Regions from separate parts of the Rhizobium sp. BE258 genome, predicted to be linked through region 1. Evidence: predicted binding sites of a transcription regulator. Region 1 holds the regulator's gene; each other region holds the start of a gene.
What was found. Region 1 encodes LexA, which represses DNA repair genes until DNA is damaged. Its sites were predicted from a motif close to TGTTCNNNNTGTGTTCNG; they were not measured.

Region 1 (3,279 bases):
CCTTGTCGAAAGACGACTTATAGACGAGGCCGATACCGAGCGACTTGCAGAGTTCGCTCAAAACACCGGCGACCATGAAAGCGTGGTCGCGGCTTTCCATCTGGCAGGGACCGGCGATCAGCGACAGCTTGCCCGTATTCGAAAAGGTAACGCGGCCAGCACCCTCGCCGGCGACAACTTCTGCATTGGTATTTGTCATTGGGTCTCCTCGAAGGCGAAGATTGCGCCCTGTCCCGGCGCCGGCTTCACCAACAGACGATTGTTCATACTGACATGGGTGATCCCGTTAGCAGCCAAATGCGCCGCTGTCACGGCCAGATCACCGACCGAAAAGACGATTGCGCGCGCCCTGAGGCCGTTATCGGTGACAAGTGGCTCGGCATCGAAATAGGCCTCCATGCCCTCGTTCGAGAAGATGGAAAGTCTCCCGTTCGGCAATTCGAAGGATAGGCCGAGTGCCGCCTCCTTAGGCTCCACTCCACCGCTGGCCGTCTCCAGAAATTCGGCGAAGGCCTGCGGATCCTCAGCGCTCAGCGCGATCTCGCTGATGCCGGTGACGCCGTTTGCATGGGTTTCCAGTGCATTGCGATCGGCCGGAAAGGCGTTGATCCGCTGGCAGGCGAAGAAGAAGACATCGGGTGCCCGAAGATCGGCGGCAAAGGCGAGCTTGAAGGCGCCTGTCGCCTGCGTTCCGTCGGGCATGACGATCGGCCGCGAGAATTCGACCATATCGCCGCCGCTCAGCTGCGCGCCGTCATAGGCAGCCTTGTCCGCATCGGCACTATCGGTGCCGAAGACAACAGCCGAAAAGCCGTCATCGCCGCAGCGGAAGCGGAAGGCCTGATCGCGGGCGACAAAGCTGTTGCCCTTTGCGACAGCCGCGTCGCAGTCCGCCTGGCTCGCAATACCGAGCGGTTCGAGATAGGTCTTGTCGGCCAAGAAGACGCAGGCATTCTCCGTTCCGAACGGATGACGGCCATCGGCCGCGACGGTGAAACCGAGACGCCCGAGTCGCTCGCGGGCAACGTCGATATGGGTCACGGGCAGTACCAGATGATCGAGCGGACGCGTCATGGCGGTTCCTCCGGTGAAGCCGGCAGAGATTTGCACGCCCTGCCCGGCAAAGCGCAAGCGTGGATCACCAATCCGGCAAATAAACTTTCAAAAACGACGAAAAATCATCGGAAGTTTTACCGATATTTAGGCACTTGCGGAACACATATGGAACATATAGTGTCCGTTCTGGCTTTGTTTCACGAATCTGGGGAAAAACTTCGATGCTGACGCGCAAACAACAGGAGCTTCTCCTCTTCATTCACGAGCGCATGAAGGAGTCCGGCGTTCCGCCATCCTTCGACGAAATGAAGGATGCGCTCGATCTGGCTTCCAAGTCGGGCATCCATCGCCTGATCACGGCTCTGGAAGAACGTGGCTTCATTCGCCGCCTACCGAACAGGGCGCGCGCACTCGAGGTCATCAAGCTTCCGGAAGCCTACAGCCCGAGCATTCAGCCGCGCCGCGGCTTCTCGCCGAGCGTCATCGAAGGCAGCCTTGGCAAGCCGCAGCCCGTCGCGCCGCCGAAGCCGGCGAACGAGGACAATCACACGTCGATCTCCGTGCCGGTCATGGGCCGGATCGCAGCCGGTGTGCCGATTTCGGCGATCCAGCAGAACACCCACGACATTACAGTTCCCGCCGACATGCTCGGAAGCGGTGAGCACTATGCTCTTGAGGTCAAGGGCGACTCGATGATCGAGGCCGGCATCTTCGACGGCGACACGGTCATCATCCGCAACACCAATACCGCCAATGCCGGTGATATCGTCGTTGCTCTCGTCGATGACGAAGAGGCAACGCTGAAGCGCTTTCGCCGCAAGGGTGCATCCATTGCGCTCGAAGCTGCCAACCCGGCTTACGAAACCCGTATTTTCGGACCGGACCGCGTCAAGGTTCAGGGCAAGCTCGTTGGCCTTATCCGCCGCTATCACTGAGCGTCTCGCTTTCACCAAAAGTGCCGCTGCGCCAATCGTAGGCGCGGTGGCGGGTCCAGGGCCGCTCGAGACCCTCGAATGATGTGGTGATTTCGGCGATCCCATTGGGGAAACGAAGCTCGACAGCGCCTGTCTTTCGCAGTGTCTCCCCGGTGAAAAGCAGGGCGCCTGAGCGGCAGGTATCGAGGCGCAGGCGCACCGGTGTGACGACGATATCGGATATGTCGCAAGCTGGGCCAAGGAACGCCGCATTCTCGATCACGGTCAAGATCGAACCGTTGTCGAGCTTCGCTGTACACCAGGCCTTTTTCACGCATGAGAAGCGCTCGCCCGTCGCACTGGCCTTGATCGCGTCCATCGTTTCGTTCTGCTGTGCCTCCGTCAATTTCAGCCTTTCACCGCGCGGTGCGGTGGGAATATCCGGGAGCGCCGGGAACGCCGGTGGTAGATGCTCATCGAGCACCAGCGCGCGCCTCCATTGATCAAAGATGAAGCCCGGTGGCCGCTCGCGATTGGTGGCGAGGCCGTTGTCGCTGACGATGCCCGCCATGCTCCCGTCCTCGGCAATCACGATTTTCGGCGGCGGAGGACCTCCAAACATCGCGGCGGCTGTCGTCGATGCCATCAAGATCGCGGTGCCGAGATGCCGCATGCGGCTGCGCAGCAAAGTCAGCAGCAGGAAACCCGTCACCGCCGCGGGAAAGTACCAGGACGCCAGGCGCCCGACGCCGATATCGCCGCCCCATGAGGCAACCGTCCTGGCGATGGCGATCACCAGATCGAGCCCAAAGCCCGTCACCTGCCACGCCCATGCATCGAGACCGAAGGGCATCAGCAGCATGGCAATGAGGCCGAACGGCATGATGATGAAGGAGATGATCGGCATGGCGGCGAGATTGGCTGGCAGGCCATAGGCTGTCAGCCGGTGGAAGTGCTCGACCGAGAACAATGCAGTCGAGAAGCCGCCGATGACGGAGGTCAGCAGGATGCCGCCGAAGAACGCAGCGGCGGAAGACAGCATCCTGACGACGCGAAACTTTGCGAAGGGCCGGTCGCGCACCGGCCTCTCCTTCCAGAGCGCATAGCCGGCGACGAGGGCCAGTGTCGCGGCGAAGGACATCTGGAAGCTTGGCCCCATGATCTCCGAGGGTGAGAGGACAATGATCACCAGCGCCGATAGGGCGACGTTGCGCAGACTGATCGACGGCCGGTCGAAGAAGACCGCCGCCAGCATGATCGCCATCATGATGAAGGCGCGCTCGGCGGAGACTGCGAAGCCCGAGATCAG
Region 2 (3,279 bases), on a different contig from region 1:
GAGGTCGTTATGCTTGCCGCCGGCGCGCACGCATTTCTGCGCCGTCGTCGCCGTCGAATAAGGGCGCTTTTCAAGACCGGTGAAGACGTTCTTGAACTGCACCATGCCGGCGTTGGTGAACATCAGCGTCGGGTCGTTGCGCGGCACGAGCGGGCTCGACGGAACGACTTCGTGGCCGTTGGTCTTGAAATAGTCGAGGAAGGTCGACCGGATATCATTCACACCGCTCATGCTATGCCCTTCAATGCTGCCCACGGCAGGTCAAATCTTAAATCCAGTGGCTTTTATCGTCCGCATTAACCACTGTCCAGCAGGCAAACCCGCCTGCAAAACGAAACGGCCGCATTCCTTGCGAAATGCGGCCGTTTCGAACTCATAACTGCGCTGATGATTAGGGTTCGCCGTCACCATCGCCGTCATTGGCATCGGGACCGCCGTTCTGAAGTTTCTCTGCAAGCAGGCCGGCATTCTGGCGGATCGAAGTCTCGATCTCACGCATCGTATCCGGATTGTCGCGCAGGAAAATCTTGGCGTTCTCACGCCCCTGCCCGAGCCGCTGGCTGTTATAGGAGAACCAGGCACCTGACTTCTCGACGATGCCTGCCTTGACGCCGAGATCGACCAGTTCGCCGGTCTTAGATACGCCTTCGCCATACATGATGTCGAATTCAACCTGCTTGAAGGGAGGCGCCATCTTGTTCTTGACGACCTTGACGCGCGTCTGGTTGCCGATCACCTCTTCACGCTCCTTGACCGCGCCTATACGGCGGATGTCGAGGCGAACCGAGGCGTAGAATTTCAACGCGTTGCCGCCCGTCGTGGTTTCAGGTGAGCCGAACATCACGCCGATCTTCATGCGGATCTGGTTGATGAAGATGACCATGGTCTTCGACTTCGAGATCGATGCGGTCAGCTTGCGCAATGCCTGGCTCATCAGACGCGCCTGGAGACCCGGCAGGCTGTCGCCCATCTCGCCTTCGATTTCAGCGCGCGGCGTCAGTGCAGCGACCGAGTCGACGACGAGAACATCGACGGCACCGGAACGAACCAGCGTATCGGTGATTTCAAGCGCCTGCTCCCCGGTATCCGGCTGCGAGATGAGGAGATTGTGCAGATCGACGCCGAGCTTGCGGGCATAGACCGGATCGAGCGCATGTTCCGCATCGACGAAGGCGCAGATGCCACCCTTCTTCTGGGCTTCCGCAATGGTCTGCAGCGCCAATGTCGTCTTGCCGGAGCTTTCCGGTCCGTAAATCTCGATGATGCGGCCCTTGGGAAGACCGCCAATGCCGAGTGCGATATCCAGTCCGAGAGAGCCCGTCGAAACAGTCTCGATCTCGACCACGCTCTCATTCGAGCCGAGCTTCATGATAGAGCCCTTGCCGAACGACCGCTCGATCTGAGAGAGTGCCGCTTCAAGTGCCTTGCTTTTGTCCACCGATTTGTCCTCTACAAGCCGCAATGTATTCTGTGACATTCGATCCACCTTTAGGTTATTGAAGCCGCTCTAGCAATGTCGCCGCCGATGCCGATTTTGTACGTGATTTGTTCTCATTGTGCAAGTGGCGTTCAAATGATTGAAACGAAAAGGTAAATCAGTACGTGTTCTACATTTGTTTTATTGATGCGGCGCAAGGGCTTAGAAGCGTGACACGGCCTGACGGCGAGCTGCAGCAGATGGCTCGATTCGGCGAAATCGCCCCCTCTGGAGCTCGCGCATGAAGCGCAAGATTCTCGTGCTCGGCGGCGCCCATATCGACCGGCGCGGACGCATATCCGGCGACACCGCGCTGGGATCCAGCAATCCGGGCTCCTGGTTCGAGGAAGCCGGCGGCGGCGGCTTCAATGCGGCGCGCAATCTTGCCCGCCTCGGCTTCGACGTGACGATGATTTCACCGCGCGGCGGTGATCCGACCGGCGAGATGGTGACGGAGGCTGCCTGTGCCGCCGGTGTCAACGACCGCCCGTTCGTCTTCCTCGATCGCAAGACGCCGAGCTACACCGCGATCATCGAGCGCGACGGCAATCTCGTCATCGCGCTCGCCGATATGGACCTCTACCGCTATTTCTCGCCCCGCCGCCTCGCCATCCGCGCAGTGCGCGAGGCCTTTGCCGACAACGATCTGATCCTCTTCGACGCCAACCTGCCGGAAGACACGATTGCGGCCATCGTCACCCGGGCAAACAGCCTCGGCAAACCGGTGGCGGCGATTGCCATTTCGCCGGCCAAGGTGGTCAAGCTGAAGGCCTGCGCCGAAGGCATCGACTTCCTGTTCCTCAACGAGGCGGAAGCCACGGCACTCGCCGGAGGACGCCCCGACGATGCCGCAGGCTGGGTGTCGCTGCTCGGTGACACGGGATTGAAGGGCGGCGTCGTCACCCGCGGACAGCGCGAACTGATCGCCTTTGCCGGCAAGCAGTCAATCGCGCTGCAGCCGCCGGCCGTCGATAGCGTGGCCGACGTCACGGGCGCCGGGGATTCGCTTGCCGCCGGAGTACTATCTGCATTCATGCACGGTTTGCCGCTGGAGGAAGCCGTGCGCCACGGCGCTGCGGCAGCAGCCGTCACCGTCCAATCGCCGCTTGCCGTCAGCGAAAAACTGACGCCGGAGCTCCTCCGCGACACGCTGGCCCTTGTTCCGGCCGCCAGAATTCTGCATTGAAGCGCGCTTATCGATGAACTGGAAACGACAATGACGAAACCGATCTCCCCTCTGCTGCCGATCTCCTATTCGAAGGAAGTTGCCGCCGCCAAGCAGCGCGGTGCACCGCTGGTCGCGCTGGAATCGACCATCATTACTCATGGCATGCCCTACCCTGGCAATATCGAGATGGCCCGCAGCGTCGAGGCGATCATTCGCGAACAGGGCGCCATTCCGGCGACCATCGCGGTCATGCACGGTGTCCTGCATATCGGCCTCGAGCCTGAAGAGCTTGAAAGGCTCGCCAAGGAAAAGGACGTCATGAAGGTGTCGCGCGCCGACCTCGCCTTCTCGATCGCCGAGCGCCGCACCGGCGCCACGACCGTGGCTGCGACAATGATTGCGGCGGCGCGTGCCGGCATCAAGGTCTTCGCCACCGGTGGCATCGGCGGCGTGCATCGCGGCGCCGAAGAGAGCTTCGACATTTCGGCCGACCTGCAGGAGCTCGCCCGCACCGGCGTCATCGTCGTCTGCGCCGGCGCCAAGGCGATCCTCGACATTCCGAAAACACTGGAAGTGCTGGAAACCTCCGGCGTTCCCGTCGTCACCTATGAGAACGAAGAATTCCCGGCCTTCT
Region 3 (3,279 bases), on a different contig from region 1:
GCGGCTGGGCGCGCTGCTGCGCATTTCCATCCGGGTACCGAAGCGCTGCAGCAACTCCATCAGATTGTTGACTTCGCCGCGCAGGCGGCGGGTCTCGGCCGAGGTGTGCTCGACCATGCCGGAATTCTGCTGGGTGATCGTATCCATGTTGCGGATGGCAACGCTGACCTCGTTTACGCCAGTCGCCTGGTCGCGAGCGGCGGCGGCGATTTCAGCGACCACGTGATTGATCATGTCGATGCGGCTGATCATGTCGCCCAGTGCTTCGCCGGTGCTGCTGACGATGCCGACGCCCTGGTCCACCTGTGCAGAGCTCTGCGAGATCAGGTTCTTGATCTCCTTTGCCGCTTCTGCAGTGCGCTGGGCAAGCTGGCGGACTTCCTGGGCGACGACCGCGAAGCCCTTGCCTGCCTCGCCTGCGCGTGCAGCTTCGACACCGGCATTCAGCGCCAGAAGATTGGTCTGGAAGGCGATCTCGTCGATGACGCCGATAATCTTGGCGATTTCATCCGACGACTTCTCGATGCCGGCCATGGCGGAAACGGCGCTGTTCACAAGCTCGCCGGAATTCTTCGCACGCTGCTGTGTTTCGCGCACCGCATCCGAGGCCTTCTCGGCATTGGCGGCGGTCAGCCCGACGCTGACGGACAGCTGCTGGAGCGCCGCCGAGCTCTCTTCGACGCCGGCCGCCTGCTGTGCGGTGCGAAGCGCCAGATCGTCGGCAGCCTTGGAGATCGTGTCCGTGCCGCGCAGGATTTCAGCCGAGCTGCTGCGAACCGAGCCGAATGACGTGCGCAGCGCAGCGACGGCGCGATTGTAGTCGTCGGCCATATGCTTGAAATTGCCCGGAAGGTCGGCAGGCAGCTTGGCATCGAGGTCTCCGGCGGAGAGCGCTTCCAAGCCGCGGCGCAGATGGTCGAGCGCCATGGTCTGGTCGGCCTCCGCCTTGGCGCGGTCCTCCTCCAGCTTGCGGCGCTTTTCTTCCAATGCCTCGAGATAGACGGAGATCGAATAGTCCATATCCAGCATCCCGGCCTTGATGACGGCGGAAAGCTTCTCGGCCAGTACCTTGCCCTGCTGGCGGCCGAACATCGACGGCCACTGCTTGTCCATGATGCCCTTAACGAGCTCGGACATGACGATCGCGTAGCCACCGATATACCACCGCGGCTCCAGGCCGATGCGGGCGTGAGTGCGGCCGACTGCGGTGACGCCCTTCACGTAGGTTTCGTCGAAATTGCCACCAGCCAGATTGGCCCAATGGTTCTCCTGCGCCTTCTTGGCGTGGCCCATATGGGATTTGTCGGAGAAGAAGCTGGCAACGGCCGGGGTCTTGGCGATCTTCTGATAGAATTTGTCAAGCGCACCGCCGACCAGCGAGCTGATGACAGGCCGGATATCGCTCATCGTCTTGCGGGCAGCATCGTCGAGCTCGATGAAGTCGAGGCGCTGCTTGAGGTCGGATTGCGATTGCTGGCTGCTCATGATGTTCTCTGTCTGCGCGATGCGCGGTAAGGATATGTTTCGCCAGAGACATTTCTAAAATATGGTTGAGCAATCGTTAAGCATGGCCACGATTTGTCGTCCCTCTCCCAAAGTGGACTGCGGCCTTTTGATCATACCAAAGCTACCTGTGGATTCGTTCACGTTTTGATCTGGTCAATGATTTGAAGTTTGCTATGGTGGCCGGATGAACAATTCTGCCGACTCGCTCACTATCTCGCTTGCCGCCGTCAATCCGGCCATTCTCGCCATCACAGGCGGCGCCATCGCCGCCATGGTCGTCGTCCTCGTGTTCTTGCTGTTCAGAAGCAGCAACTTGCGGCGCGAGCAGAATGAGGAAGCCGCGATCCGATCGGCGGAAGCCGATATGCGCATGTCGGAGCTTCTGAAAATCCAGGCGGAGATGCAGGGCCGCATTTCGACCATGGCGGAAGTGTTCGGCACGCGGCAGGCAGAGCTCAATCAGGCGATCAACCAGCGTCTTGATGGCATGTCGCAGAGGGTCAGCCACACGATCACCGAACAGACGAAATCGACCCACGAAAACCTGCAGAAGCTGCAGGAGCGGCTTGCTGTCATCGACGTCGCCCAGAACAACATCCAGATGCTTGCCAAGGACGTCGTCGGCCTGCAGGCGATCCTTTCCAACAAGCAGACGCGCGGCGCCTTCGGCCAATCGCGGATGGAGACGATCGTCGCCGACGGACTGCCGATGGGCGCCTACGCCTTCCAGCAGACGCTTTCCAACGGCTCCCGGCCGGACTGCACCGTGAAGATGCCGAATGGCGCACCGCCGCTCGTCATCGACGCCAAGTTTCCGCTCGAAGCCTGGAACGCCATCCGCGACGCCGGCGGCCCAGATGCCACCAAGATCGCCTCCCAGCAGTTCCGGCGCGATATGGAAGTGCATATTCGCGATATCTCGGAAAAGTATCTGATCCAGGGCGAAACCCAGGACACTGCCTTCATGTTCGTGCCCTCGGAATCAATCTTTGCCGAGGTTCACGAGAATTTCGAGCCGATCATCCAGAAGGCGCATCGCGCCCGGATTGTCATCGTGTCTCCTTCCCTGCTGATGCTGTCGATCCAGGTGATCCAGGCGGTTCTCAAGGATCAGCGTATGCGCGCACAGGCGCACGTCATTCAGGGTGAAGTCGCAAACCTCATGGACGATCTCGGCCGCCTGGACGAGCGCGTGCGCAAGCTGCAGGGGCATTTCGCCATGGCGCAGAAGGATGTCGACATGATCGTCACCTCCGCCGACAAGCTGACCAAGCGTGGCTCGAAGATCGAGGCTCTCGAATTCGAAGCGACGGGCGATACCGGCAAACCGGAGCGCGAAGACCAGCCAGCTGCGAAATCGGTCGAGAGCCGGACAGGCCTTCTCAAGCTCAGGGTGGTTGACGAGGAGTGAGCCCTTCGGGCAGTGTCGCGCCAATTAAAGGACGGGACATCTACCATGATCACTGTGTTCGGCTCCATCAACATGGACCTCATCGCCACCACCGCGCGCCTGCCGAAGCCGGGTGAAACCGTGGCTGGGACTGGCTTTGCGACTGCCGCCGGCGGCAAGGGTGCCAACCAGGCGCTTGCTGCGCGCCGTGCAGGCAGCACGGTCAATATGGCTGGCGCAGTCGGCAAGGATGAATTCGCCGCCCCCGCCATCGCGCTTCTCAGTGAAGCCGGTACAGGACTTTCCAAGGTCAATCATGTGGACGGCCCAACCGGCACCGCCCTGATCCTCGTGGGCGGCGACGGCGAAAACATGATCGCGGT

Region 2: the regulator LexA is predicted to act here: its motif matches at 1,604-1,621, upstream of recA (recombinase RecA).
Region 3: the regulator LexA is predicted to act here: its motif matches at 1,641-1,658, upstream of J2X43_RS08740 (DNA recombination protein RmuC).

What each region holds. Positions count from the first base shown of each region.
Region 1 covers NZ_JAVDWL010000008.1:188,661-191,939, reverse strand. The annotation lists gene kdsA (3-deoxy-8-phosphooctulonate synthase) at 1-199, opposite strand, end outside; gene J2X43_RS25765 (VOC family protein) at 196-1,074, opposite strand; gene lexA (transcriptional repressor LexA) at 1,278-1,991, shown strand; gene J2X43_RS25755 (ComEC/Rec2 family competence protein) at 1,972-3,279, opposite strand, start outside.
Region 2 covers NZ_JAVDWL010000009.1:175,856-179,134, forward strand. The annotation lists gene alaS (alanine--tRNA ligase) at 1-231, opposite strand, end outside; gene recA (recombinase RecA) at 392-1,477, opposite strand; gene J2X43_RS27350 (carbohydrate kinase family protein) at 1,719-2,663, shown strand; gene J2X43_RS27355 (pseudouridine-5'-phosphate glycosidase) at 2,694-3,279, shown strand, end outside.
Region 3 covers NZ_JAVDWL010000002.1:703,781-707,059, forward strand. The annotation lists gene J2X43_RS08735 (globin-coupled sensor protein) at 1-1,485, opposite strand, end outside; gene J2X43_RS08740 (DNA recombination protein RmuC) at 1,691-2,917, shown strand; gene J2X43_RS08745 (ribokinase) at 2,963-3,279, shown strand, end outside.